Regions from separate parts of the Pseudomonas sp. SWRI18 genome, predicted to be linked through region 1. Evidence: predicted binding sites of a transcription regulator. Region 1 holds the regulator's gene; each other region holds the start of a gene.
What was found. The regulator FliA, encoded in region 1, starts transcription of late flagellar genes. The targets are predictions, from matches to a motif close to CTAAAGTTTNNNNNNNNNNNGCCGNTAA.
Positions count from the first base shown of each region.

Region 1 (7,326 bases):
CGCGGTGCGCGTCGGATTGTCGCGCGCAATCGTGCAAAGCATTGTAGGGCTTGACTCCGAGCTGCCTGTGATCACCTTGGAACCCAGGTTGGAACAAATATTGCTCAATAGTATTCAGAAGGCAGGTCAAGGCCAGGAAGAAGGCGTCCTGCTGGAGCCAAGCATGGCTGAGAAGCTGCAGCGTTCGTTGATCGACGCCGCACAGCGCCAGGAAATGCAGGGCCAGCCGGTGATCTTGCTGGTGGCCGGCCCGGTCCGCGCGATGTTGTCGCGGTTTGGACGCCTGGCAGTACCGAATTTGCACGTTTTGGCTTATCAGGAAATTCCTGACAACAAGCAAGTGACTATCGTCGCGACAGTAGGGCCCAACGGCTGAGGGTAGTGGGTTATGCAAGTGAAGCGTTTTTTCGCCGCCGATATGCGTCAGGCCATGAAACTGGTTCGTGATGAGCTGGGCGCCGACGCCGCGATTATCGGTAACCGTCGTATTGCCGGCGGTGTCGAGCTGACGGCTGCCCTGGATTACACCCCCCAGGCCCTGGCGCCGCGCGTGCCGAACATGGAGCTCGAAGACGAGCTGCGCAAGACGGCCTCGCGCATTGTCTCGGCCCAGGCCGAACTGAGCATGCGCGGTGACAGCGATGCCACCACCAACCGCCAGTTGTTCGCCGGCCTGCCGCTGACCGCGGCCGAGCCCTTGGTCGAACCGACGTTCAAAGAGCCGCCGCGTCCGGCAGCGCCTGCCCCGGCCGCTGCTGTCGACCCGCGCGCATTCGACTCGATGCGCTTTGAACTCAACGGCCTGCGTGAGCTGCTCGAAGTGCAGCTTGGCTCGCTGGCCTGGACCCAACTGCAAGGCAGCAAGCCGCAACAGGCCAACCTGTGGCGCCGCCTGCAACGCATCGGCCTGTCCGGCCCGTTGTCCCGCGACCTGCTGGCCTTGACCACCGAGATCCAAGAGCCCCGCCAGGCTTGGCGCATGCTGCTGGCTCACTTGGCGCGCATGATCGCCACGCCGGAAATCGAACCGCTGGAAGAGGGCGGGGTGATTGCCATGGTCGGTCCCGCCGGCATGGGCAAGACCACCACCCTGGCCAAGCTGGCCGCCCGTTACGTACTCAAGTACGGCGCGCAGAATATCGCCCTGGTGAGCATGGACAGCTACCGCATCGGTGCCCAGGAACAGCTCAAGACCCTGGGCCGCATCCTCAATGTGTCGGTGACCCACGTCGACCCGGGCCAGTCCCTGGCCAACGCCCTCGACCCGCTGCTGCGCAAGCGTGTGGTGCTGATCGATACCGCCGGCCTGCAAGCCAGCGACCCGGCATTGCGCATGCAGCTGGAAAGCCTGGCCGGGCGTGGCATCAAGTCGAAAAATTACCTGGTGCTTGCAACCACCAGCCAGAAACAGGTTCTTACCGCTGCGTACCATAGCTACAAGCGCTGCGGCCTGGCCGGTTGTATCCTCACCAAGCTCGATGAAACCGCGAGCCTGGGCGAGGTGCTGAGCCTGGCCATCAGTCATGAATTGCCGGTCGCCTACCTGACCGACGGCCCGCGGATCCCGGATGATCTGCATCTGCCGCGCCGTCATCAATTGGTCAGCCGTGCAGTCAGCGTGCAAATGCAAGAAGAGCCTAGCGAGGAAGCGATGGCCGATATGTTCGCCGACCTTTACCACAACCCGGCAAAACGGGTGGGATAGGTCAGGATGAACACCATGAAATGTATCTACATCGATGGTCTGCAAGCGATTCACGCGGCCAAGCCATGTAGCCTGCGTCTAAGCAAGACAAGGTAAAGAAATAAAATGGGCAGCATGCATCCCGTACAGGTGATCGCGGTGACCGGCGGCAAAGGTGGCGTCGGGAAAACTAACGTGTCAGTGAATTTGTCCCTGGCCCTGGCAGAGCTTGGCCGCCGCGTCATGCTGCTGGATGCTGACCTGGGGCTGGCGAACGTCGACGTTCTGCTGGGGCTGACGCCCAAGCACACCCTCGCCGATGTGATCGAGGGCCGCTGCGAGCTGCGCGATGTGCTGTTGCAGGGCCCCGGTGGCATCCGCATCGTGCCGGCCGCCTCCGGTACCCAGAGCATGGTGCACCTGAGCCCGGCGCAGCATGCCGGCCTGATCCAGGCCTTCAGCGACATAGGCGACAACCTCGACGTGCTGGTGATCGACACCGCCGCCGGGATCGGCGAGTCCGTGGTCAGCTTTGTGCGCGCCGCGCAGGAAGTGCTGCTGGTGGTCTGCGATGAACCCACCTCGATCACCGACGCCTACGCCCTGATCAAACTGCTTAATCGCGACTACGGCATGAACCGCTTCCGCGTCCTGGCCAACATGGCCCAGAGCCCGCAGGAAGGGCGCAACCTGTTCGCCAAGTTGACCAAGGTCACGGATCGCTTTCTCGATGTCGCCTTACAATACGTTGGCGCAGTTCCCTACGACGAGTGTGTGCGCAAGGCTGTGCAAAAGCAGCGTGCGGTCTACGAAGCGTTCCCTCGTTCCAAATGCGCATTGGCGTTCAAGGCTATTGCCCAGAAGGTCGATACCTGGCCGTTGCCCGCCAATCCGCGGGGGCATCTGGAGTTTTTCGTCGAGCGATTGGTGCATCAGACGAGCGCAGGACCGGTGCTATGACAGCGAACGGCTACAACGCCTATAAGAAATCCGCCCGTGACAGCCAGGGCGAGTTGATCGAGCGCTACGCGCCGTTGGTCAAGCGCATTGCCTACCACCTGTTGGCACGCCTGCCCGCGAGCGTCCAGGTCGAAGACTTGATCCAGGCCGGCATGATCGGCCTGCTCGAAGTGTCGACCAAATATGACGCGAGCAAGGGTGCCAGTTTCGAGACGTATGCGGGGATCCGTATCCGTGGCGCGATGCTCGACGAGGTGCGCAAGGGTGATTGGGCGCCGCGTTCGGTGCACCGCAATACGCGCATGGTCAGTGACGCAATTCGCGCAATTGAAGCAAAAACCGGTCGCGACGCTAAAGATCACGAAGTTGCGGCCGAACTCCAATTGAGTCTCGACGATTATTACGGGATTTTGAACGATACCTTGGGCAGCCGCCTGTTCAGTTTCGACGACCTGTTGCAGGACGGCGAACACGAAGGGCTGCATGAGGACGGCGCGAGCGCTCATATGGAGCCATCGCGCGACCTGGAGGATGAACGCTTCCAGGGGGCGTTGGCGGACGCGATTGCCAATTTGCCGGAGCGTGAGCGGCTGGTGTTGGCGCTGTACTACGACGAAGAGCTGAACCTCAAGGAAATCGGTGAGGTCCTGGGGGTCAGCGAATCGCGGGTCAGCCAGTTGCATAGCCAGTGCGCAGCCCGCTTGCGGGGGCGTTTGGGAGAGTGGCGAGCGCGCTGACAGGCAGTGTGGGGGGCACTGCAGACGATACCGCGAGGGCGCCAAGCCTTTGCGGGTTCGGCCCGTGGTGCCCCCGGCAGTCCTTTTTGTGTAATGCCTGTTGATTGAAATGGCGCGTCCAGGTGCTGGGCGCGTTTAAGACTGCTTGGAGGTCGAATTGGACAAGAACATGAAAATCCTCATCGTTGATGACTTCTCAACGATGCGGCGGATCATAAAAAACCTGTTGCGTGACCTTGGGTTCACTAACACGGTCGAGGCGGACGACGGCATTACCGCGATTCCGATCCTCAACAGCGGGAGCATCGACTTTCTGGTAACGGACTGGAACATGCCTGGCATGACCGGTATCGACTTGCTGCGCCACGTGCGTGCCGACGAAAAACTGCGCAGCCTTCCCGTGTTGATGGTGACCGCCGAAGCCAAGCGTGAGCAGATCATCGAAGCCGCCCAAGCCGGGGTAAACGGTTACGTGGTCAAGCCATTCACTGCATTGGCCTTGAAAGAGAAGATCGAAAAAATCTTCGAACGCATCCACGGCTAATGCCATCGCGGGGGAGCTATGGAGCATAAAGAAACGTCACAGGGCGACTTTGAGTCGACCCTGAAAAAGCATGCTCACCAGTTGGTCGAAAGCCTTGAAAAAGGCCAGTTCGGCGACGCGGTGCAGTTAATCCATGAGCTCAACCAGACCCGTGACCGCGGCCTGTACCAGGAAGTGGGCAAGCTCACGCGCGAGCTGCACAGTGCGATCGTCAATTTCCAGATTGACCCGCACATGCCCCAGGCCGAAGAAATCTCGCAGATCACCGATGCCACCGAACGCCTGTCCTATGTGGTCAGGCTGACCGAGGCGGCGGCCAACCGCACCATGGACCTGGTGGAAAACGCCACGCCTTTGGTCAATGGCATGGCCACCGAAGCCCAGGCGCTCAGCGTTGACTGGGGCCGTTTCATGCGCCGTGAAGTCGGGGCTGAAGAGTTCCGTGAATTGGCGCGTCGGGTCGAAGGGTTCTTGTCACGCAGCGAGCAGGAAAACCGCACGGTTTCCAGCAACCTCAACGACATTCTGCTCGCCCAGGATTACCAGGACCTTACCGGCCAGGTGATCAAGCGTGTGACCCAATTGGTCACCGAAGTGGAAAGCAACTTGCTCAAATTAGTGCTGATGGCAGGCCAGGTAGACCGCTTTGCAGGCATCGAACATGACCGCGAAGCGATCCTCTCGGAAAAAGATCCACAAAAACATCTCGCCAAGGGTGAAGGTCCGCAGATTCATGCCGATAAACGTGAAGACGTTGTATCGGGTCAAGATGATGTCGATGACCTGTTATCCAGTTTAGGCTTCTAAGGAGCACACCCATGAGCTTCGGCGCCGATGAAGAAATCCTTCAGGATTTCCTTGTAGAGGCCGGCGAAATTTTAGAGCAACTGTCCGAGCAACTGGTCGAGCTGGAAAGCCGACCGGATGATGCGAACCTGCTCAATGCAATTTTTCGCGGTTTTCACACTGTAAAAGGGGGCGCCGGCTTCCTCCAGCTCCATGAGCTGGTGGAGTGCTGCCACATCGCCGAGAACGTGTTCGACATCCTGCGCAAGGGTGAGCGTCAGGTTGACTCGGAATTGATGGACGTGATTCTCGAAGCACTGGACGCGGTCAATGGCATGTTCAGCCAAGTGCGTGAACGTGCACCGGTTACCGCCGCCACCCCGGAACTGCTGGCCGCCCTGGCGCGCTATGCAGAGCCTGCCGACCTGTCCGCCGCCCCGGTGGCTGAGGCTGCACCGGAGCCTGTGGCGCAAGCCGAGCCGGATGTGACCGACAGCGAGTTTGAGCAACTGCTCAACTCCCTCAGCGCGGTGAAGGCCGAGGCCGAAGCACCGGCCGCCGTTGCGCCGCCGGCGGCACCGACCAGCGAAGACATCTCCGATGCAGAGTTCGAATCCCTGCTCGACCAGTTGCATGGCAAAGGCCAGTTCGCGGCCGACGCCGTGGCGCCTGCGGCTGCCGCAAGCACCGCTGTGGATGCGCCGGCCGCCAAAGCCAGCACCGACATCACCGATGACGAATTCGAAGCCTTGCTCGACCAACTGCATGGCAAGGGCACGTTCGCGGCCGACGCCTTGCCGAATGTCGCCGCCACGGCTGCTACTGCCGCAGCGCCTGCCGCCGTCAGTGCCGCGCCCGCCGGCGATGGCCTGATCTCGGACCACGAGTTCGAGTCGCTGCTGGACGAATTGCACGGCAAGGGCAAGTTCAGCGAAGTGGCCCCGGCCGCCACGGCTGCACCGGTTGCTGCCAAAGCGGCCGCCCCGGCACCGGTGGCCAAGCCAGCGCCAGCGCCAACCCCCGCCGTTGCACCTGCTCCGGCGCGTGCCGCCGCGGCGCCGGTGGCCGACAAGCCCGCCACTGAAGCCGAAACCACCGTGCGCGTTGATACCGCGCGCCTGGACGACATCATGAACATGGTCGGCGAGCTGGTACTGGTGCGTAACCGCCTGGTGCGACTGGGCCTGAGCAGCGGCGATGAAGCCATGCAAAAGGCCGTGTCGAACCTCGACGTGGTCACCGCCGACCTGCAGACCGCCGTGATGAAGACGCGGATGCAGCCGATCAAGAAAGTCTTCGGCCGCTTCCCGCGTCTGGTTCGCGACCTGGCGCGCCAGCTCAAGAAAGAGATCAACCTGGAACTGGTGGGTGAAGAAACCGACCTCGACAAAAACCTGGTCGAGGCCCTGGCCGACCCGCTGGTCCACTTGGTGCGCAACGCCGTCGACCACGGCGTGGAAACCCCGGAAGAACGTGAAGCCTCGGGCAAGTCCCGGGGCGGCAAGGTGATCCTGGCGGCGGAACAGGAAGGCGATCATATCCTGCTGTCGATCACCGATGACGGCAAAGGCATGGACCCGGCCATTCTGCGCAATATCGCGGTCAAGCGTGGCGTGATGGACAAGGATGCCGCCGACCGCCTGACCGACACCGAGTGCTACAACCTGATCTTCGCCCCGGGCTTCTCGACCAAGACCGAGATTTCCGACGTGTCGGGCCGTGGCGTGGGCATGGACGTGGTGAAGACCAAGATCAGCCAGCTCAACGGCTCGATCAATATCTACTCGACCAAGGGCCAGGGCTCGAAGATCGTCATCAAGGTGCCGTTGACCCTGGCGATCATGCCGACCCTGATGGTGATGCTGGGCAACCAGGCCTTCGCTTTCCCGCTGGTCAACGTCAACGAGATCTTCCACCTCGACCTGTCGCGCACCAACGTGGTGGACGGCCAGGAAGTGGTGATCGTACGCGACAAGGCATTGCCGCTGTTCTACCTCAAGCGCTGGCTGGTCGCCTCGGCTGCCCATGAAGAGCAGCGCGAAGGCCATGTGGTGATTCTCTCCGTGGGCACCCAGCGTATCGGCTTTGTCGTCGATCAACTGGTGGGGCAGGAAGAAGTGGTCATCAAGCCTTTGGGCAAAATGCTGCAGGGAACCCCGGGCATGTCGGGTGCGACCATCACCGGTGACGGTCGGATCGCGCTGATTCTCGATGTTCCGAGCATGCTCAAGCGTTACGCCGCTCGGCGTATTTGATTCTGGTGGGTCAGGGCGGTATTGCCCGTCCCGCCTAACGGAGTGCTTATGGTAGTCAAGGTCCTGGTGGTGGACGATTCGGGTTTCTTCCGCCGCCGCGTCTCGGAAATTCTTTCCGCCGATCCAACGATCCAGGTGGTCGGTACGGCCACCAATGGCAAAGAGGCGATTGATCAAGCCATTGCATTGAAGCCCGACGTGATCACCATGGACTACGAGATGCCGATGATGGATGGCATCACGGCAGTTCGGCATATCATGCAACGCTGCCCGACCCCGGTGTTGATGTTCTCCTCGCTGACCCACGAAGGCGCCCGGGTGACCCTGGATGCGCTGGACGCCGGCGCGGTGGACTTCCTG
Region 1 covers NZ_JACCQQ010000030.1:1,990-9,315, forward strand. Annotated here, with positions in the region: gene flhA (flagellar biosynthesis protein FlhA) at 1-376, shown strand, start outside; gene flhF (flagellar biosynthesis protein FlhF) at 389-1,705, shown strand; gene fleN (flagellar synthesis regulator FleN) at 1,811-2,644, shown strand; gene fliA (RNA polymerase sigma factor FliA) at 2,641-3,381, shown strand; gene H0Z09_RS24750 (chemotaxis response regulator CheY) at 3,551-3,925, shown strand; gene H0Z09_RS24755 (protein phosphatase CheZ) at 3,944-4,732, shown strand; gene H0Z09_RS24760 (chemotaxis protein CheA) at 4,744-6,966, shown strand; gene H0Z09_RS24765 (chemotaxis response regulator protein-glutamate methylesterase) at 7,015-7,326, shown strand, end outside.

Region 2 (7,326 bases), on a different contig from region 1:
GCAAAAGGTCATGCGCCAAGCCCAGCAACGCGTATTGCTCGCCGATTTCAGCAAGTTCGACACCGTGCGCACCGCTTACTTCGCCGCTCTGCAAGACTTTCAGTACGTGGTCAGCGACAAGAAAATCCCGCGCGGCTATAGGGACGTCATCCAGGCCAACGGTGCGCAATTGTTGGTTTAACCCAACAGTTTCTGCCGTTCCTGCGCATTCAAGTAACCGGTGGTGACACTGAACGAAGCGCTGGCTCCAGCCGCCAGTTCGCGCACGTGACCTTTGGCTTTCTCTGCGTTATAGCCCTCGGGCTCGCAGGTGGACGGCAGCACGAACGCCGCCACTTGCTGATCCGGCGTGTACAGGATCCAGCGCACGGCATGCTCGAACTGCTCGGGACGGTAACGGGTGTAGAACGCCGCTCCGTCGGGATGATCCAGCAGAAAGTGCGCCTGGCCCGCGGTATCCGTACCTACGCCATCGAAGAAAAACACGATCTCCGGGTCGTACAGTGTCGGCTGCTCAAGGCAGGCCAATTGAGCCGGTTGCTCGGCCAGTTGCGCCATATAGGCGCTCCAGGCCGGGGTTGGCTTGACGTGGTCCGGCACGCTGGTGCGCAGGCGCATGCGCTGCATGCCCTGCGGCTCGACAAAACGCCCACCAGTCACGAAGGCGTAGTTCATGTGGGCCATGTACATCAGGTCCATGGGCTTGCCGGCCAGGTTCGTCACGTCCATACCGATATCGAACAAGGCCGAATCGGCGCGCAGTGTCACGCAGGGGCTCGCCCGGTAGCGATCGCCGAACCCCTTGGCATATTGGTAAGAACCGCCCAGGCGCAAAATGCCCTCGTCGATTTCAAGCCAGGCCGTGTCCATCGGCGCGCATGGCATCTCGCCGTGCAAGGCATGGGTGTCATCCGCCGCCGGGCAACCGTTGCGCAGCAAGCCGCTGTGAAACATGAAGCAGCCATAGGTATCAATGATCGTCGGGCTGGGCCTGGGGTGCTCGAACAGGTTGCTCATGGTCAGGTCGCAACCGTCGAACACGGCTGACCAGATCATCTGCCCCTGATAAGGCAAAACCACCAACCTTCCACGGCTGTTTTCAAGACTCAGGGCCAGCACGCCGGAGGGGTAAGTCCAGGCGCTGACCTTGAATGCCGGCGATTGCAGCAGGGTTTTCTCCTGCTCGCCAAACAGCGCAGGGTATAGCGGGATACGCGTATTCATGAGGCCACCGCCCCCGCCGCGCCTACCGGCAAGCTGTTGGATTGGCGCATGCACTTGAGCGCATACATCACAATCACGATAAAGCACAGCAACGGCACGCTGTAGGCCAGTTGCATATTGCCGCCGCTGGCGTCGGACAACAGGCCCTGGAAGATCGGGATCACGCCGCCGCCGACAATGCTCATCACCAGCAAGGAACCGCCGACGCCGGTGTCTTCACCCAGGCCATCAATGGTCAGGCCGTAGATGGTCGGCCAGCACGGGCCGAGGAAAATGCTCACGCCGACTGCTGCATACACCGCCGAAATGTTCGGCACCAGAATCGTGTAGGCCAGCAGCACAATGCACAGCACACCGTAGATCGCCAATACCTTGGCCGGATGCAAGCGCCGCATCAACAGGTTGGCGATCATCTTGCCAACAAAGTAGGCGGCAAAGGTGGTCAGCAGAAACCAGGAAGCGCTGCGCTCATTCATACCGCCCATTTGCATGGCCAGGCGGATGGTGAAACTCCAGACACCGACTTGCGCGCCCACGTAGAGAAACTGCGCCAACACGCCAAAGGTAAAGCGCGGGTTACGCCACAGCCGGCCCAGGCTCTGACGCAGGCTGCCAGGCTTGCTGCCTGCGGGCTGATTACCCTTGCAGGCGGGAAACCGGGTAATGGCGATCAGGATAAATACCAGCACCAGCACGGCGATCATCCACTTGTAGGGCAACAGTGTGGACTGGATCATTTGCAACTGCTGCACCGCCGCCTCGGAAGCGCTCATCTGCGTCAGTTGTTCAGTGGTGGCGTCGGTGTCCTTGAACATCACAAAGCTGCCCACGTACACCCCGGTCATCGCACCGAAGGGGTGGAAGGTCTGCGAGATGTTCAAGCGCCGGGTCCCGGTTTCCCGTGGTCCCATCAGTGTCGAGTAGGTGTTGCAGGCGGTTTCCAGGAACGACAGGCCGGCAGCGATCACAAACAGCGCCAGCAGGAACATGCCGTACTTGGCCGTGGAGGCCGCCGGGAAAAACAACAGGCAGCCGAACATATACAGCATCAACCCGATCAGGATCGTGCTTTTGTAGCTGAAGCGACGCACCACCATCGCGGCCGGAATCGCCACGAAAAAGTAGCCCAGGTAAAACGCCGACTGCACAAAGGCGGTCTGGAAATCACTGAGCAAAAACGCTTTCTTGAAGTGCGCGATCAGCACATCGTTCATGCTGGCAGCCGCGGCCCACAGTGCAAAAATGCTGCACAGCAGGATAAAGGCGAACCAGGGCGTGCGGTTCAGGTAGAAACCATCGGGTGTCTGTTGCAGCGCAGGTTTGTTCATTATTGTTCTCCGGGCTGGTTTGAAGGTGTTATCGCTGTTGCTGGAAGCGCTCGAACGTTTCGGCGTCGGGGTAAGACGTCTGCGTACCCAATCCCATGACCGAGCAGGCGGAATACGCCACGGCCTGCTCCATGGCCTGACGGATATGACCGTCGCGGTTCCAGTGATGGATGAAGCAACCGATAAAGGCATCGCCGGCCCCGGTGGTGTCACGGGCCGCCACCTGTACGCCAGGCACTTGGAACTCGCCCTCCTCGCCCACATACAGCGCACCGTGTTCGCCGAGGGTGACGATCACATGGCGAATGCCGCTGGCCACCAGGCTACGCGCGGCGATTTGGGCTGTCGCAGGCGAGTCCACCACCTGGCCGCTAATCAACGCCAGTTCCGATTCGTTGGGGATCAGGAAGTCAAGCTGCGCCAAGTGCTCGGCGCTCAGCCCGGCCAGGGCGGGTGCCGGGTTGAGCAGCACCGCGATGGCGTTGCGCTGAGCGAATTCGATGGCGTGGTAGACCGTCTCCAGGTTGATCTCCAGTTGCAGCACGATCAGCGTGCATTCGCGCAGGTCGGCCGCGGCGGCATCGATGTCCGCCGGCGACAAATGCGCATTGGCGCCTTTGACGATCAATATGCTGTTATGGGAATCGGCCCGGACGAAGATCGGCGCGACGCCGCTGGAAACGCCCGGCACGCGCTGAACATAACGGGTGTCGATGCCAAAGCGCTGGAAGTTGGCCACGGTGTTGTCGGCAAACATGTCGTCGCCGACCTTGCTCAGCATCAGGACATCGGCGCCAAGCTTGGCGGCCGCCACGGCCTGGTTGGCCCCCTTGCCGCCACAACCGAGGGCAAAGCCCGGCGCTTCCAGGGTTTCGCCCTGGGCCGGCATGCGGTCGATATAGGTAATCAAATCCACCATGTTGCTGCCGATGACTGCGATCTTGCTCATTGCTATCCCACCTTGTTGCAGCACGACCAGGCCGATCATGCCGCTCTTGTTTTGTTATTTAAATAACATTAGGTGTGAATATTCAATCTTTTTTTGCGATAGTCGATCAATGAAACCTGCGTAACGCACAAAAAAAACCGGCCCGTAGTGGGCCGGTCGGTCGAACGCCGGTTTAAATCAGGCAAGGTTGCCTGCGTTACAAGCTGAAGCGATCCACGGACTGCGATAACTTGCCGGCCAAACCCGACAGCTCATCGGTGGTAGAGGCGGTTTCCCCAATGATGCGGCTGTTGCTGGCCGACATCCCCGCAATCATCTCCACCTGGTGCGCGATTTCATTGCTGGCCAGGCTCTGCTCGCCGATCGTACGCGAGATATCGTTGACCATTTCGGTGGTACTCAAGGTGGCCTGCAGAATCTCGCGGATCGCCCGCTCCACCTCGGCGGTCACCGCCATGCCTTTATCCACTTGGGCAACGCCCTCCTCCATGCTGGTGACCGCTTCGCGCGTGCTCTGCTGGATGCGGCCGACCATGCTGGCGATTTCCTGGGTCGACGCGCTGGTGCGTCCTGCGAGGCTGCGCACTTCATCGGCGACCACCGCGAAACCGCGCCCCTGCTCACCGGCGCGCGCGGCCTCGATTGCGGCGTTCAGGGCCAGCAGGTTGGTTTGGTCGGCGATCCCTTTGATCACTTGGATAATGCTGAAAATCGCCTCGGACTCTTTGTCCAGCGTGCGGATTACCAGGGCCGATTGCTGCGCGGAACGGGCGATGCCGTCCATGTCACTGACCACCTGATGAATCACCCGGCCGCCTTCCTTGGCCAGGGTCTCTGCCTGGTTGGCCATGTCCAGGGCGCGCCCGGCGTGCCGGGTGATTTCCTCGATGCTGGCGGTCATTTCACTCGCGGCGGCGGCCATGGTGCTGGCGGCCGCGCTTTGCTGCTGGCTGCTGTCGGCGACTTCATGGCAGCCGTGGCTCAGCTGCTCGCTCATGCCATTGACGCCCTGGGCGTTGCTGCGCACCACTTCGATCATGCCGCGCAGGTCGCGTTGCATGGTGGCGAGGCTGCGGATCAACGAGCTGGCTTCGTCCTTGCGCTTGGGTTCGACAATTGCTTCGCTCAAGTTGCCGCGCGCGATACTGGCAGCAATGCGGCTGGCCGCCTGTAACGGGCCCATGATGCTTAAAATGACCCAGCGCCCCTGTGCCAACAGCAATAAGAGGCTGGCAATCAACACCGCTCCCAGAGTGAAGTTGGCGGTGTGGATGGCCTGTTGTGTGCTGGCACTGGCCCGCTGGGTGTGGCTCTCGATCAGTTCGCTCAGGTTCGCCATCTGGTCTTCCAGCTGGCTGAAAGCGGCATGGAAGGTATCCAATTGTCCGCGCGCGGCTTCGGGATCGTCCAGCGCGAGTGCGACAATACGTTCACCGGTGCTGATGTAGGTTTCAAGGCTGGGCTTGATGTTCTCCAGGCCTGCCTTGATCGTATCTTCCACCGGCAGCTTGAAGTTATCGCCGAGCACCTGGCGAAAGTGCTCGGCGTGCTCCTTCAGTGCGCTGTTGACCTCGGCCTTGGTGGTGGCACTCTTGCCCAACCCCACCAGCATCGCCGACAACACGTCGGCGCGCAGGGCATCGTGCATCATGTCGGCCTCCATGTGGTTGCGCAGCACCGTCATGCTGACCTCGCTGTCCTGCACGGCCTGGTCCATACGCATATTTCCCACGTAGCTGACCAGGCTCATGATCAGCGCAGTGAGCAGCCCGGTCGCTATCAACAGCATCAAGCGTAATTTGATCGTCATGCCTGTTATCCCCGTAGCCTGCGGCCGGTTGGGAACCCAGCCCTTTGAGCGTCGCTGATAACGTTATCGGCAGCGGCTGTCCGTTAGTTAAGCCTGAGTTTGCGGATTTGCGCGGATCCCTTAAGCTGGCGGCCCTTTGCTTCGCCCGGAACTGCCCCATGTCTCGACGTATCGCCCATCTCGCCCTGCTGCTGGGGCTGATCACCGCCGTCGGCCCCTTCGCCATCGACATCTACCTACCGGCCCTGCCAACCCTGGGCGCCAGCCTGCACGCCTCGCCGACGCTGGTACAGATGAGCCTCACGGTGTTCTTCGTCATCATTGGTGTGTGCCAACTGTTCTACGGGCCACTCAGTGATGTGTTCGGGCGCAAGCCGCCGATCTATATCGGCCTGGTGATCTTCGCCGTGGGCAGTGTGGGCTGTGCCTTGGCACCCGACATCGAAACGCTGATCGCTTTTCGTGCCCTGCAGGCCTTCGGCGCCTGCGCGGGCATGGTGATTCCGCGGGCGATCGTGCGCGACCTGTACACCGGCCATGAAGCCGCGAAACTGATGGCGCTGCTGATGCTGGTGATGAGTGTCTCGCCGATCCTCGCGCCGCTGGCCGGCAGCCTGATAATCTCGCTGTGGAGCTGGCGGGAAGTGTTTGCCGTATTGGCGGTCGTGGCCGTGGCATGCCTGCTGATGACCATCCTGCAACTGCCGGAAACCCACCCCGCCGAACGCCGGTTGGGCAAGACCCTGGGCAACGCGTTCAGCAGTTATGGGGCGCTGCTGCGCGATCCGGTGTTCATCGGTTTATCGGTGGTCTGCGGCTTCGGGCTGGCTACGTTCTTTGTGTTTATCGGCAGCGCGCCGTTCGTGTACATCGAGTATTTCGGTCTGACGCCTACGCAGTTCAGCCTGTGCTTTGCCCTGAACGCCGCGTCGTTCTTCGCCATGAGCCAACTGACCGCCCGCCTCAGCGCGCGCTTTGGCCTGGCCCCGTTGATACGCGGGTCTGTGGTGGCGGTAGCGGCGGTGATGGTAGTGCTGGCGATTACCACCCTGTGGGTCGACAGCCTGGTCTTGATGATGACGCTGCTGTTTATCGGCTTCGGCTTTCTGGGCCTGCTGCTGCCGGCGGCTGGCGTATTGTCCCTCGAGGATCATGGTGCCGTGGCCGGCTCTGCGTCAGCCTTGCTCGGGGCGATCCAGATGATCACCGCTGCCGTGTCGATGAGCCTGGTCGGCGTGTTTGCCGATCACACCCCCGCGCCGATGTTGGTCGGCATCGCGCTGTGCGCCGTCGCGGCGATGCTGACCGTGATATGGACCCTGCGCCGCCTGCCGGCTCACTTGGCCAGCGCACCGCCCTCCTCCTGAGACGCATGGGCCCGATGCACCATTCGTCGGGCCCGACCGGCATCCACTACAACTATCGCTCGCCTGCCAACTACTAATCCCATAGCACCTCTGATAACTATGGAGATTAAACATGACTGACTATCCTCGCCCACCGTTCGCACCTCAGACTCAATCCGTGCCCGGCTCCCAGAAAAAAATGGATCCCTACCCCGATTGCGGCGAACAGAGTTACAAAGGCTCGGGTCGGTTGGCCAACAAAATCGCACTGATCACTGGCGCCGACAGCGGTATCGGCCGTGCGGTCGCCATCGCGTTTGCTCGTGAAGGTGCCGATGTGGCGATCGCTTACCTGGAGGAGCACGACGATGCCAAGGAAACCGCGCGCTGGGTCGAAGAAGCCGGGCGCCAGTGCCTGCTGCTCCCCGGTGATATTGCACAGAAAAGCGTGTGTCAGGAGTTGGTCGACAAGACGGTCGAAAAATTCGGCCGCATCGATGTGCTGGTCAACAACGCCGCGTTCCAGATGAGCCACGAAACGCTTGAGGAAATCTCGGACGAAGAATGGGTCAAGACCTTCGATATCAACATCACGGCGATGTTTCGTATCTGCAAGGCCGCCGTGCCGCATATGCAGGCCGGCAGTTCGATCATCAACACCACGTCCGT
Region 2 covers NZ_JACCQQ010000005.1:51,114-58,439, reverse strand. Annotated here, with positions in the region: gene deoR (DNA-binding transcriptional repressor DeoR) at 1-181, shown strand, start outside; gene H0Z09_RS07875 (aldose 1-epimerase family protein) at 178-1,224, opposite strand; gene fucP (L-fucose:H+ symporter permease) at 1,221-2,552, opposite strand; gene rbsK (ribokinase) at 2,581-3,501, opposite strand; gene H0Z09_RS07860 (methyl-accepting chemotaxis protein) at 3,698-5,311, opposite strand; gene H0Z09_RS07855 (multidrug effflux MFS transporter) at 5,470-6,678, shown strand; gene H0Z09_RS07850 (SDR family oxidoreductase) at 6,791-7,326, shown strand, end outside.
Region 2: the regulator FliA is predicted to act here: its motif matches at 5,375-5,402, upstream of H0Z09_RS07860 (methyl-accepting chemotaxis protein).

Region 3 (7,326 bases), on a different contig from region 1:
CACTAACAATCAGGGTATTTACACCGCATCGATTGGTGAAATCCAGTGTGTCGAGGGATACAACGCCGGCGACTGCAGTGGACAGCTGGCGCAGGAGTTGGGCGTGCAAGGGCGCTGTGCGCAGATTGATTTGACTTTGAACTGCAGGTAGCCGCTGCGCCGGTAGAGCAGACGCGCATGCAACGCGTTCGTGCTCTTGAAGATTGATCGCGATAAAACATGAACGGATAGGAGCGTTTGGGATTGCGTTGTGTCGGTCAGTCTATATTTGACCACTACGCCGCAAGGGCGAACAACGCGGGTGTCAGTCCTCAAGGCCTGCAGGCAGAGAACGAAGCCGATAAAAGCCAGTGAGAGCTCTCCGATTGTGACGCCGCCCGGCATAGGCTGATTTTGCGTAAAGCTCAGACGCTTTTTTGATAGGCGAAGTAAGACGCGAGAATGGTCGACCATGTGAAGATCATCAATATCGCTGACAGTGGAAACGATAGTGAATGCCGTCATGACTTCGGCAACGATGAGCAGCACGAGCATACCCACCAGCATTAATAGTGTCGTGGAGATCAGCCTTAGTAGAGGCACACTATTGCCCCGCAGTCGCCGAAAACGGCCGGAACATTTCCTGATTTGCCACTTCGAACAGCATACGGCTGGATGAGAATACGCCACTGTTTGCGAACGACGGGGCGGATGTCAGGAACACGAAATTAACGATTTCGGCTGCTGCGGGAAAGCCTGCGACGAGGAAAACTTTTACAAAAGGACTAAGCCCGTACGGGAGGCGGCAAAGGAGCAATAGTTTTGCACAGTTTAAATGATTGAGTTATCCATGTGCCCCTTTCCCCACAGCCAGAGACAGAGATTCACCAAGAATGCGCCATAAAGCGGCAAGACGTCGACGGTAAGTGCCTTCACTACAGTAAATCAACTCGACATGAAGGCTGTCGATAACACCGATATAAGCATCTTGGAACATCGAAATCTCGTTCGCCGACAGTGCTGAATACCTGTTCTCAAGGCCTGCTCCAAAACGTTCACGCAAGAGATCAAGATAGGCTTCAAAGCCCGTCGTAACCGATGCCTTCAGCTCCGAAGGCGGAAAGAATGCCGTACGCAGCAGGAAACGCAGAGCAGCGGAAGACTCGTAGCGGTTTGAAAGATTGTCCGTGTACAGCTTGCCGGGCTCGTAATCATTCGACGGGACGCTTGCGAACATCTCTTCGATATAGTGCCTCTCCGTCGCCAGCGCCAGATTCAGCACGGCGTTGAACAGATCATCCTTGCTCTTGAAGTGCGCGTATAACGAGGGCTTGCGCATACCCGCCACGACAGCGATTTCATTGAGCGACGACGCGTCGTATCCCCGTTCAGCGAAATGCACCAGAGCGATATCACAGATTCTGCTTGCCGAAGGGCTCAGCACTTTCATCGGGATGACCTTTTAATTCAGTGATTTAACGCGGTGATGTGCTCGGCCCTGCCTTCGCGCACACTGACCCAAGTCAGAGCCCCCACTATAATGGCGCAGACTATCAGGAATGCGCACCAGGCAATGGCGCCATGGCTGCTCGCCCAACCGGTCAACGGTGTGGCGAAGGCCGAGATGCCAAGCTGAAACGCGCCGAGCAATGCAGCCGTTGAACCCAGGGCAGTGGTTTGCGAAGACATCACCAGCGTCATCAGTGAGGTTTCTGCAATCCCCAATCCAAGCAGTGCTATCGCGACACCGGCGGCCAGCCAGTACAAACTAGAACCAGATACTGCTGCGCCGTAGGCCATGACAGAACCTGCAAAGATGCAAAAAGCTCCAGCCGTTGCCATGCGGGCCAAACCGTACTTGCCCACCAGTCTGGTAGCCACGACGGCCCCTATAAGAATCGCGATGCCGGTTGCGCCAAACAGCGTACCGAACTGGGCAGCAGGCAGTCCGTATTCATTCTGATAAACAAATGTAGCGCCGCCTACATAGGCAAAGAGAAAAAAGAACACGGATGACAGCGCTAAGGTGGGCCGTAGAAAACGGCTATCTTTTGCGATACGGACATACGTGCGGATTGCCCCTCTCATATTCAATGGCTCACGCTTTTGCACGGATAACGTTTCAGGCAAAACAGCTATCGAGTTAACCGCCACCAGCGCACCAAGAACAGCCAGTACCAGCATGACGGCTCGCCATCCGAAATGCGCCTCAATGTAACCACCCAACCCCGGGGCGATGATGGGAGCAACACCTTGAATGGTCAGCAGCAGGCCAAAAAGTTTTGCTGCCTGAACGCCCTGAGTGACGTCACGCACCATGCTCATGATGACTACCAACGTCAAAGCACTGCCTATCCCTTGGGCAAATCGTGCCACGAGCAGCCACTCAAGGGTTGGTGCCGCTCCTGCAGCCAGCGCACTCAAACTGAACAGCAACAAGCCTGCTATCAGTGGACGTCGACGGCCCAAGGCGTCGACAACCGGCCCGAATAGTAATTGCCCAAGCCCCATTGCCAACAAAAAGACCGTGAGCGTCAACTGAATGCTGGCAACACTGGTCGAATAATCGACCGCCATTTCGGGCAGGCTTGGCAAATACATATCGACGGCTGAGGGCCCCAGTGCGGCGATGGCGCCCAAGGCAATGGCAAACTTCAGTGAAGGGTTGCCGAAATGACTCTTTTCCATAACAAACTCATGATTGGCTTCCTACCGGAAGGTAGGAGAGTGGCGTGAAGCTAACAAGAACCGAGAGGCAAGGTCAAGCCGTTATTTTCTTAGTGGTCAGGTAGCACCCGCCAGCGCTCCGCGCAAGGCATGCGCACGAAAGTGTTTTAGTCTTCAGTTCAAAGTGTTTTTTCAAGAAGCGGCTGAAATGAGCGGAATCTGTGAAACATCATTTTTAAGCGATCGAGGTAAGCGACTCAGTGCGCAGAAACGGGTTGGCCAAATCGACCACGCTGCGTTCGAGCCTGGAGCGCTGGAGGTATCGACAGACGCCGTCACCTTCCGCACCAGCGATGGGAGCGGAGAGGGGGGCAATCTCGTTGTAGTCGGTGCAATTTGGAGGCAACACAGAGGACCATCTGGCGCCGTTATCCAGCGCCACGGTTGGCTCACACGCCAATGGGACACTTAGCGCCAATGGCCGTAACTTTGTGGGCGGGATCAGGGTTCAAATTGAGCTCTGTGAGAGCCATACTTGCCTGCGAACTAGGCTCCTTGGTATATCAGGCAGACCTCTTCATCGCACGCGTGAGCAAGCCTCGCTCCAACAGATGGCATCAGATACCCCTTACAAGCGAAACCTCGACACCATGCTGTTCAGGTCAACCGCCAGGCGGGTCAACTCGCCGCTGGCGGCGCTGGTCTGCGCGGCGCCGTTGGAAGATTGCGTCGACAGGTCCCGGATGTTGACCAAGTTGCGGTCCACTTCACGGGCGACTGCAGCCTGTTCTTCCGCAGCGGCGGCGATGACCAGGTTACGTTCGTTGATCTCGATCACTGCGGTGTTGATGGTTTCCAGCGCCAAGCCTGCGCCTTTCGCGATGTTCAGGGTAGATTCAGCACGGTCAGTGCTGTTACGCATTGAACTGACCGCTTTTTGGGTTCCTCCTTGAATGCTGCCAACCATGCGTTCAATTTCGCTGGTGGACTGTTGGGTGCGATGGGCCAAAGCGCGTACTTCATCGGCGACAACCGCAAAGCCGCGACCGGCTTCACCGGCCCGGGCCGCTTCGATAGCTGCGTTCAGCGCCAGCAGGTTGGTCTGATCCGCCAAGCCACGAATCACGTCCAGAACCTTGCCGATGTCGCGGGACTCTTCCGCAAGATTACCAATCAGATCGGCGGTGCTTTGTACATCCCCGCTCATGCGTTCGATAGCGTTGACGGTTTCGTGAACCAGATCCCGGCCATCGCCTGCTGACGCCGTCGCGTTTTTTGACGCCTCGGAAGTGCTCACTGCGTTACGCGCCACATCTTCGACGGCGCTGGTCATTTCGTTGACTGCAGTCGCGGCTTGTTCTATTTCGTTGTCCTGCTGCGCAAGGCCACGGGCGCTTTCATCGGTAACTGCGTTCAGCTCCTCGGCAGCGGAAGCCAGTTGTGTTGCGGATCCGGAAATACGCATTAAGGTATCGCGCAGTTTCTCCTGCATTTTTTGCATGGCTAGCAGCAACCGGCCCGCTTCGTCAGTGCCATCAACCTTTATTGGTCGGGTCAGATTACCTTCGGCGATGGTTTCAGCCGCTTCAAGTGCCAACGCTATCGGTTGGGTGATGCTCTTGGTCAGCAGCCAAGCAAACAGCAGGGTCAGCAGCGAGGCAATAATGAGAAGGCCGACAACCCAGTTGAACGCAGAGCTGTACTGGTCAGCAGCGGATTGATTGATGATAGCCAGCTGGGCGTTATTGAAATCAGTAAGCTTACCCAACGCTACGTTTATCTGCTCAGCGTTAGCCGCAGACTCGGCGTTCAGCACGCGCGTTAGCTCCTGCAGATCGCCAGCCCGACTGAGAGTAACAAGGCGCGTTTCAATCTTCCGATATTCATCCATCAGCCGCATATAGTCGTTGTAGTCGGATTGCTCTACAGGGGATGAAATCAGTTTGGCGTATGCTGCCTGCGACTTGTTAAGTTGTTGGTTTTGTTCCGCAAGTAATTCGATGGTCCTGTTCTGAATACTCGGTTCGCGATCAGTCAACAGCCGATGCGACAAAACCCGCATGCGGACGCCCGTCACCGTGAGAGCATTCAGGGTCTGAAAGCTAGGGACGCCATTTATCGCAATGTCGTCGCCAGCTGCTCGGATCTTGCTCATCTGAGACAGGGCGAAGAGGCCGAGAATCAGCATGAGCGCGCCTATCAGGGAGAACCCCAGAAATGCGCGCGGAGCAATGTTCATTGTTCTTATTGTCATGGTTTTCCTAGAGCGTGGAATGTGCTCCCCGCAAGCAGCGGCGGATGGCCCAGCGCATAAGTTTTTATCGGTCGCTTGATGACACACTTGAGCGAAAACAGCTGTGTCCCGCATATTAAAACTGATAGTGCCCACTCACTAATTTGCATACATCGACTGATGTTGGCTCGATGCAGCCCGATTGCGACAATCTTCAACTCAAACGACCTGGACGCGATTTTCGTTCAGTTGGTAGAGACTCGCTAACAAGGTTGCATATTTCCCTTACAGAATCAGCTCTAGAGGCTGCGGCAGCGTGGCAGAAGATGCTGTGCATAATGGTGCTCAAGGATAGGGGATGGTCGGTTCGATGCCGGCGAACACCGCGCCAGCGCCGTCGTACGTCGCTTCGCCGAGGAAAGCATGCTGTGTCACTACCATGGAGTCGCGTACGATCCATTGCAGGCGATTGTCATTGAAGATGGCTGCAGTCCCAGCCAATCGATAAGCCTTCATGACTACGTCCGCTCCGGTATGAGCTGCATGGGTGGCGCTGAGGCGCAATAAGTTAGTCTGCTGCACGGTCACCGGGTTACCGGCGATGAGCGAGGCCCATACAGCTTCGGCGGATTCGTAGAAAAACGCCTGGGCGCTTCGCAGCATCGCCTCTGCCTTACCCAGTTCGCTGCGGTAATAAGCGCGATCACCCAAGCGCGGGGCACCGGTAACAGTCTTGGTGCTGCCCGACATTGTGATCACCAAATCCAGTGCTGCACGTGCCAGCCCAAGGTTAACGGCGGCGTGAACTTGCGCCTGGTAGGAAACGGACGGGTAATGATAGAGGGGCTCGTCAATTGTGGAGGCACTGCCACGCACGAAAGTCCACTCGCGTTGGATGTTCTTTTGGTGCAATTTGAGGTCATGGCTTCCCGTCCCTTGCATTCCGACAACATTCCAGTTGTCGAATATCTGCACTTCGCTTGCCGGGAACACAGCGGTCAGCGGTTTGCCTGCCGTCGGTCCTCCACCGTTGGCCGATGTGCCACCGATGCCTACACCAATCCAGTTGGCACCTTTGCACCCACTAGCGAACCGCCAGTGCCCGCTGACTTCCCAGCCATTTTCAGTCTCTTTGGCGGGTTGTAGAGGGTAAAGGCCGCCAGCATAGACCTGGTCTGGCCCGTTGGCATAAATCAACGCTTGGGTTGCCGGGGGGAGTGCCGCCAGGTAGATGTTGGCTGAGCCGAACGCGGTCACCCAACCGACCGAACCGTCGGCTTCGGAAACCCGCTCTACGATGCGCAGGAACTCGGCTGGAGGCAGCGCGTCGCCACCGAAACATTTGGGAGTACTGGCGCGGAAGATACCCACTGCTTTCATTTTTTCGATCATGTCTAAAGGGACATGGGAGCGTTGATTAAACTCGCTGCGACGCTCGGCAATCTCCGCGATCACATCATCCAGGGAAATCGCCTTGATGCTGATTGGAGCGCCTTCACGTGTGTCACGATCATCGAACTTGTTTTTGCTGTTCATGTTTATTGTTCTCTGGCTAGGGTGATTGCATACATGTTCAGGATGCGTGGGCTGATAAGAAAGAATCAAATTCGGAATATGAATAAGCTTAATAATCTGTGGGAATTAACTGTCGTGCCATGCGCCTCTAAAGGGGAGGGCGTTTAAGGGCGATGGCTATTCCTGCGGTCAATAGCCCGTATGAGTAAAGCGAATTTGACCGGATAAAAAATCCGTCTCAACATGGATTCACCCAGTCAATAATTACAAGGTGAAGGTATGGTTAGCGAGCAATCAAAACAACATTTTCGGCAAGCGCTGTCATTGTTGTCTGCGGCGGTGAATATCATTACTACCGATGGCCCCCATGGTCGCTTCGGATTAACTGCGAGTGCGGTCTGCTCGGTCACTGATACGCCCCCGACATTATTGGTTTGCATCAACCGTAATAGTTCAATTCATGAGGCTTTGCTGGGCAACAGGGCGTTATGCGTAAATATACTGACCGGTGATCTGGAGGATGTTGCGCGACAGTTTGCTGGTATGACCGACCTGCCGCCTGCTGAACGTTTTGCCGACCAGGATTGGCGGACAGGCTCCTCGGGCCTACCGGTGTTGAACGACGCCCTAGCAAGCCTCGAAGGGAACATAGTAGATATCAAGGAAGTCGGATCGCACTCGGTATTATTTGTCGAAATTAACCAAATTCAGGTCCGTGAAGAGGGGGAGAGTCTGATTTACTTTGGGAGAAACTTTCACCGTCTGGGGCGGCCTGCAGCCGTCAACGTACAGACTTCGGCGTCCTGAATAATTGCAGTTCCCCATTCGCGGGTGACAGGGTTTATGAACAATGCCCGCACGCCTCATTTTATGTGAACTCCAGTATCGCTGCCGGAGGCAAACAGACTAATGATTAACCCGCGCAGCCAGGT
Region 3 covers NZ_JACCQQ010000009.1:85,831-93,156, reverse strand. Annotated here, with positions in the region: partial or broken gene H0Z09_RS12460 (catechol 1,2-dioxygenase) at 86-207, shown strand; partial or broken gene H0Z09_RS12455 (amino acid transporter) at 295-766, opposite strand; gene H0Z09_RS12450 (TetR/AcrR family transcriptional regulator) at 824-1,429, opposite strand; gene H0Z09_RS12445 (multidrug effflux MFS transporter) at 1,447-2,667, opposite strand; partial or broken gene H0Z09_RS27305 (transcriptional regulator FeaR) at 2,879-2,989, opposite strand; gene H0Z09_RS12440 (methyl-accepting chemotaxis protein) at 3,275-4,900, opposite strand; gene H0Z09_RS12435 (acyl-CoA dehydrogenase family protein) at 5,225-6,415, opposite strand; gene H0Z09_RS12430 (flavin reductase) at 6,674-7,201, shown strand; gene H0Z09_RS12425 (LysR family transcriptional regulator) at 7,258-7,326, opposite strand, start outside.
Region 3: the regulator FliA is predicted to act here: its motif matches at 4,965-4,992, upstream of H0Z09_RS12440 (methyl-accepting chemotaxis protein).

Region 4 (7,326 bases), on a different contig from region 1:
TTACTAACCGCCCAGCCAACATTGTGGCGAGCGGGCTTGCCCCGCGCTGGGCTGCGCAGCAGCCCTGATCCAACCGCCGCGTTTCTTCAGGCAAAACGCGCCAACAGGTTTTGGGGCTGCTGCGCAGCCCAACGCGGGGCAAGCCCGCTCGCCACAGGAAGCCCGCTCGCCGCATATCTTTCTACGGCTTACGAGCCGGTGCCAGGCACCGTAGGATCCTTAACCCCGCCATCATCAAACAGATTCAGCTTCTGACGCAGTTCATGCGCCGGCAACGGCTCCTGCCCTGGGGGAATGGCGTTCGGGTCGGCGGGCACTTCGCCTGGCGCGCCCGCGCCTGGGGTCGGCTGCGGTGGCGGCGGCTGGTCACCTTCAATCGCACGCTGGGCTTTCTTGGTCAGTACCACGATGTCGATACGCCGATTGATCGGGTTGAACGGGTCCTTCGCGTCAAACAGCTGCGAAGACGCAAACCCCACCACCCGCGCCACTTGCGGGTCCGGGTAGCTGCCGGCCACCAGCGCGCGGCGTGCGGCGTTGGCGCGGTTGGCCGAGAGTTCCCAGTTGCCGAAGTCGCCCTGGCCCGAGTAGGGCTTGGCGTCGGTATGGCCGCTGATGCTGATCTTGTTCGGCACCGCCTTGATGGTATCGGCCATGGCCAGCAGGATGTCTTCGAAGTACGGCTTCAAGCGCGCGCTGCCGGAGTCGAACATCGGGCGGTTGGCGGCGTCGGTAATCTGGATGCGCAAGCCATCCGGAGTGATTTCGAACGAAATCTGATCCTTGAACTTCAGCAGTTGCGGGTTTTCCTCGACCTTGTTCTGCAGTTCCTGCAGCAACAGTTCAAGGCGTTCCTGCTCGACCTGCTCGGCCATCGCTTCCACAGTATCGCGCTCGATCGGGATTTTTTCCTGCGGCGATTCGGTCTGCACTTCCGGGTTGATGGTGCGCTCCGGCGCCAATTGCGGCGAACCGCCCAGATCGATTACGAAGGGCGTGCCGCTTTCCGAAAAGCCAATCGGGTCTTTGAAGTAGCCGGCGATGGCGATCTTCTGTTCCGGCGTGGCGGTGGACATCAGCCACAGCACCAGGAAGAACGCCATCATCGCCGTCGCAAAGTCGGCGAAGGCGATTTTCCAGGCGCCGCCGTGGTGCCCCGCAGCGAAGCGCTTGACGCGCTTGATGATTATCGGCTGGTTGTTTTCCATGGCTTAGCGACCGCGAACCGCTTGTTCCAGCTCGGCGAAGCTTGGGCGGTGCTTGGGGTACAAGACCTTGCGACCGAACTCCACCGCCAGCGATGGCGGCATGCCGGAAGCCGAAGCGACCAGGCTGGCCTTGATCGACTCGTACAGGTTGATTTCTTCCTTGGCGTCATGGGCCAGGGAGGTCGCCAGGGGCCCGAAGAAACCGTAGGCCGCGAGAATACCGAAGAAGGTACCCACCAACGCCGCACCCACGTGCATGCCGATCGCGGCCTGGTCGCCCTCGCCCAGCGACGCCATGGTCACCACGATACCGAGTACCGCCGCTACGATACCGAAGCCGGGCATGCCGTCGGCGATACCGGTCACGGCGTGCGAAGGGTGTTCCAGCTCTTCTTTAAGGCTGAACAGTTCCATGTCGAACAGGCCTTCCAGCTCATGGGGGGCCATGTTGCCGGAGGACATGATGCGCAGGTAGTCACAGATATAGGCGGTCATGCGCTCATCTTTGAGCACGGCCGGGTACTTGGCGAAGATCGGGCTGGCAGCGGCGTCTTCGATGTCGGCCTCGATGGCCATCATGCCTTCGCGGCGGCTCTTGTTGAGGATCTCGTAGACCAGGCCCAGCACCTCCAGGTAGAAGGTGTGGGTGAAGCGCGAACCGAACATGCCCAGCGACTTCTTGACCACGTGCATGGTCATGTAGCCAGGGTTCGCCTGCAAGAAAGCGCCGAACGCCGCACCACCGATGATCAGCACTTCGAAGGGCTGGATCAGCGCAGCAATTTTACCGTGGGACAGGACGTAGCCACCAAGCACGCTTGCGATGACGACGATGATGCCGATAATTTTAGCCATAGGAGATGAGTACTTGCGCCGTCGGGTTCATGGACATATTGGGGGGAACTGAAAACTCTTGTTCCTCTTATCGGCAAAACTGCGCCAGACTATAGCCCGTTAAGGCGAAAAGCCAGTTCGGCCCGCTCCGGGCGTGTTGACAGCAAGTGATGATCGCGCCCCAACCATGGCCAATGAAACGACAGTCCCAATTGCAAAACCCACTTCTCTCGCCGCTTGGATCAAGCGCCTGGATGAGGTGCTGCTGCCTGTTCCCCAGGCCAGCCACGACCGTGTGTGCAAAGGCATCCGCGACAGCCGCAGCTCGTTGCGAGATATTGCCGAGCTGATGCAAGACAGCCCGGCCCTCGTGCTCAGCGTAATGCGCGAGGCCAACAGCCACACCCATGGCAGCCTGGCGGAACCGGCGGAAAACCTCGAAGTGGCGCTTAACCGGCTGGGCCTCAAGCGCGCCGAAGAACTGCTGGCGCGCCTGCCTGCGGTACCGGCCCACGAGATTCCGGTGGCGTTGCGCCAATTGCTGCTGGTGAGCCAGCATGCTTCGCAGCAAGCCAACGGTTTGTTTGGCAGCCGCCTGGCGCGGCTGTGGCAGGACATTCATTGGGGCAGCCTGCTGTTTCTTTCACCCATGTGGCCGATGGCGGTTGCCTACCCCAAACTCTTGGAAGAATGGGAACTGCGGGTTATCCACAAGAACCAGCCGGCCCGCGAGGTCGAGCAGGAATTGTTCGGCGTGCGCCTGCTGGATCTGTGCGTCGGCCTGACTGAAGCCTGGCACCTGCCAATCTGGGTATCCCAAGGCTATAAATTGCTGCTGAGCGAACAACGCCTGCTGGTCAAGGCACTGCATATCGCCCGCGAAGATGACCCGCTGCGTCATCAACAGCTGCTTGATGCCGAACCCAACCTGCGCCGCTGGTTGAACCAGCCGGCCAACACCGTGTTGCTGGCCAACGGCCTGGCGATGTCGGCTCAGGAGTCCTGGACCTGCCCGCACACCGAGCGTTGGCAGTACCTGACTGCGCTGTACCTGCAACAACCCTTGGGCGACGTTCAGCAACAGGTCCACCAACAAGCCGTCACCAACGCCCGCACCACGTTGATGCCCGACCTGTGGCACCCGGCGCTGTCGCTGATCTGGCCGTGGCACGTGCAGAAGATCCATCGCGGCCTGCTGCCGGCGCCGCCGCCCACCGCCGAGTCCCTGGCCGTGTGGCGCAAGCGCTGCACCGAGCTGCTGGTGGAGCCGAGCCGCTTTGCCAACGCCATGCACCTGACCACCTGCGCCAAGGAGGCCTTGGTGGCCAGTGGCATGCAGCGGGTCATGCTGCTGATGACCGATCGCGCCCAGAGCACCTTGCGCGTGCATCAGGTCGACGGCCTGCCCAAGGACGCCGCCAACCTCAGCCTGGACGTGACCAACAGCACGCTGCTGCAGCGTCTATTGGAAAAGTCCGCCCAGGTGCGTCTCAACCCTGACAACCATGCGCAGTTCTCGGCCTTGCTGCCGCCGATCCTGCGTCGCCTGTTTACCGGCGAACACCTGCTGCTGCGCTCGCTGAGCTGCAACGGCAAGGTGGTGATGCTGATGGTGGCTGACCAGGGCGGCGGGCCGTTCTCGGAAACCACGGTGCAAGCCTTCGGCAAAACCGCCCAATGCATCGAGAAGGCCCTGCACTGCTTTACCAACCGCAGCACCTGATGCTTGCGCTACAATCGCCCCTCTTTTATCGCCAACCTTTGTGCCCAGGAGACCTCACATGCCTGACTTCTCTGGCTTGCCGCTGGTGATCGAACCCAGCGACCTGCTCGGTCGCCTGGAGGCCGAACACCTGATCCTGGTGGACCTCACCAGTGCCGCCCGCTACGCCGAAGGGCATATCCCCGGCGCGCATTTCGTTGACCCCAAGCGCACCCAATTGGGCCAGGCGCCTGCTCCGGGCTTGCTACCCAACAAAGTTGACCTGGAAACCCTGTTCGGTGAACTGGGCCACACTCCGGACGCGACCTACGTGGTCTACGACGACGAAGGCGGCGGCTGGGCCGGGCGCTTCATCTGGCTGCTCGACGTGATCGGCCACCAGAAATACCACTACCTGGACGGCGGCCTGCCGGCCTGGCTGGCAGAAAAACACCCTGTCTCCACCGATGTGTCCGCGCCCGTCGGCGGCCCGGTCAGCCTGACGCTGCACGATGGCCCCACCGCCACCCGCGAATACCTGCAAAGCCGCCTGGGCGCGGCCGACCTGGGCATCTGGGATGCACGGGGTCCGCTGGAGTACTCCGGTGAAAAGGTGCTCGCCGCCAAAGGTGGGCACATTCCCGGCGCCGTGAATTTCGAGTGGACCGCCGGCATGGACCAGGCGCGCAACCTGCGCATCCGCCGCGACATGCCGCAGATCCTCGAAGGCCTGGGGCTGACCAAAGACAAAGAAATCATCACCCATTGCCAGACCCACCACCGCTCTGGCTTCACCTACCTGGTGGCCAAGGCGCTCGGTTATCCGCGGGTCAAAGGTTATGCCGGTTCCTGGGGCGAATGGGGCAACCACCCCGACACCCCCGTCGAGATTTAAGGTTTAAGGACAGTTATGAAAAAGCAGTTGTTTATCCTCAGCCAGTACTTGCTGCCGCACCACTTGCTGTCGCGCCTGGCCGGCTGCATTGCCGAGTGCCGCGTGCGCTGGTTCAAGAATGCCTTCACCACCTGGTTCGCCAAGCGCTATCAAGTGGACATGTCCCAGGCCCTGGTTGAAGACGTGACCGCCTATGAGCACTTCAACGCCTTCTTCACGCGGGCCCTCAAGGAGGGCGCTCGCCCGCTGGATCAAACCCCAGGCGCAGTCTTGAGCCCAGCCGATGGCGCGGTCAGCCAGCTCGGTCCGATCGAGCATGGTCGGGTGTTCCAGGCCAAGGGCCACAGCTTCAGCGTGCTGGAGTTGCTCGGCGGCGATGCAGCCGTAGCGGCGCCGTTCATGGGCGGCGACTTCGCCACCATCTACCTGTCGCCGAAGGACTACCATCGCGTGCACATGCCACTGGCCGGCACCTTGCGCGAGATGGTCTACGTGCCGGGCCGGATCTTCTCGGTGAACCAGACCACCGCCGAAAACGTGCCGGAACTGTTTGCGCGTAACGAGCGGGTTGTCTGCCTGTTCGACACCGAACGCGGCCCGATGGCGGTGGTATTGGTGGGCGCGATGATTGTGGCCTCGATTGAAACCGTGTGGGCCGGCCTGGTCACGCCGCCCAAGCGTGAGCTGAAGACGTTCCGCTACGACGAAGCGGCGCGGGCGCCGATCCACCTGGAAAAAGGTGCGGAATTGGGCCGCTTCAAGCTGGGCTCGACGGCGATCGTGCTGTTCGGGCCGGATCAGGTGAAGTGGACGGAAGAATTTGTTGCGGGTTCGCCGGTGCAGATGGGCCAGGGCATCGGCTTACCCAAAGCCTGATCCCCAGCAGATTTCAAGCTGTAAATCAATGTGGGAGCTGGCTTGCCTGCGATGACAGTGGTGAATCCAACACCGCTATCGCAGGCAAGCCAGCTCCCACATTTTGATCCCATTTCTGCAGTGGTATCGGGGGTTTAGAGCTGCCCGTCGCGGTCGCGCAAGCCCAGCAGATACAACACACCATCAAGCCCCAACGTCGAAATCGCCTGCTTGGCCGACTGCTTCACCAACGGCTTGGCGCGGAACGCAACGCCCAGCCCGGCAATCGCCAGCATCGGCAAGTCATTGGCGCCGTCGCCGACCGCAATGGTCTGCTCCAGACGCAAACCTTCCTTGTGCGCCAATTCCTTGAGCAGATCCGCCTTGCGCTGTGCGTCGACAATCGGCTCCACGGCCACGCCGGTGACCTTGCCGTCCACCACTTCCAGCTCGTTGGCGAATACATAGTCGATGCCCAGCTTGGCCTGCAACTGCTTGGCAAAATAGGTGAAGCCACCGGACAGGATCGCGGTCTTGTAGCCCAGGCGCTTGAGCTCGGCGAACAAGGTCTCGGCGCCTTCGGTCAGGCGCAGCGATGCGCCGATGGAGTCCAGCACGCTCACGTCCAGGCCTTTAAGCAGCGCCAGGCGCTCTTTAAAGCTCGCACGGAAATCCAATTCGCCGGCCATGGCACGCTCGGTAATCGCCGAAACCTGCTCGCCTACACCCGCGGCCTTGGCCAATTCGTCGATGACTTCGGCTTCGATCAGCGTCGAGTCCATATCGAACACCGCCAGGCGGCGGTTGCGGCGGAACAGCGAGTCTTCCTGGAAGGCGATATCGACGTTCAGCTCCTGGGCCACGCTGAGGAACTCGGCGCGCAGGGCTTGCGGGTCGGCCGGCTCGCCGCGCACGGAAAACTCGATGCAGCCTTTACGCTTGTCGGCGGGGGTATCCAGCGGCATGCGACCCGACAAACGGTCAATGTGGTCGATGTTCAAGCCATACTTCGCGGTGATCGAGCTGACGCGCTGCAACTGCTCGGCGGTTACCTTGCGGGTCAGCAGCGTCACGATGTGGCGTTTCTTGCCCTGGCCGGCGACCCAATGCTGATAATCGGCTTCGGACACGGGTGTGAAACGCACCTGCTGGTCCAGCTTGTACGCCGTAAACAGGATGTCCTTGAGCACCGAGGACGCCTGTTCAGTGCTCGGGATCTCCACCAGAATGCCGAACGACAGTGTGTCGTGGATCACCGCCTGGCCGATGTCGAGAATGTTTACACCACCCTGGGCCAGAACACCGGTAATGGCTGCGGTGAGACCCGGTCGGTCAACACCGGTGATGTTTATCAGGACAATTTCGCGCAAGGCGCACCCCCAGGCTGGAAAAAAACCGCATTCTACCCACTTTCAGTGACCATCGGGCACAGCCAGCGCTTTGCCGGTTCTAGGGCTGTCGCTATACTGCGCGTCAACTTCACGGACCAAGAGCCGAGCTCAAGTGAACCGGCCTACGCCAGTAAAAACCGACAACTTCTTCCTGCTGATCTTCCGGGCACTGCGCCACCGCCGTGTACCGATCGCATTACGCATCGCCAGCCATAACGTGATCCTGGTCGCCCTGGCACTGGTGATCTACGCCTGCGTGATGGGTTTGCAGTTCAAGCAGGCCATGCACGAGCAGGCCGACGCCCTGGGCGAAAGCCTGACCACCCAGACCGCCACGTCGGCGACCGAGCTGCTGGTGTCCAACGACATCCTCAGCCTCAACGTGCTGCTCAACAACCTGACCAAAAACCCGCTGGTGGCCCACGCCGCCATCTATAGCGT
Region 4 covers NZ_JACCQQ010000002.1:450,759-458,084, reverse strand. Annotated here, with positions in the region: gene rsgA (small ribosomal subunit biogenesis GTPase RsgA) at 1-7, shown strand, start outside; gene motB (flagellar motor protein MotB) at 189-1,208, opposite strand; gene motA (flagellar motor stator protein MotA) at 1,212-2,063, opposite strand; gene H0Z09_RS04660 (HDOD domain-containing protein) at 2,230-3,765, shown strand; gene H0Z09_RS04655 (rhodanese-like domain-containing protein) at 3,824-4,639, shown strand; gene asd (archaetidylserine decarboxylase) at 4,655-5,515, shown strand; gene serB (phosphoserine phosphatase SerB) at 5,650-6,864, opposite strand; gene H0Z09_RS04640 (AhpA/YtjB family protein) at 6,998-7,326, shown strand, end outside.
Region 4: the regulator FliA is predicted to act here: its motif matches at 2,131-2,158, upstream of motA (flagellar motor stator protein MotA).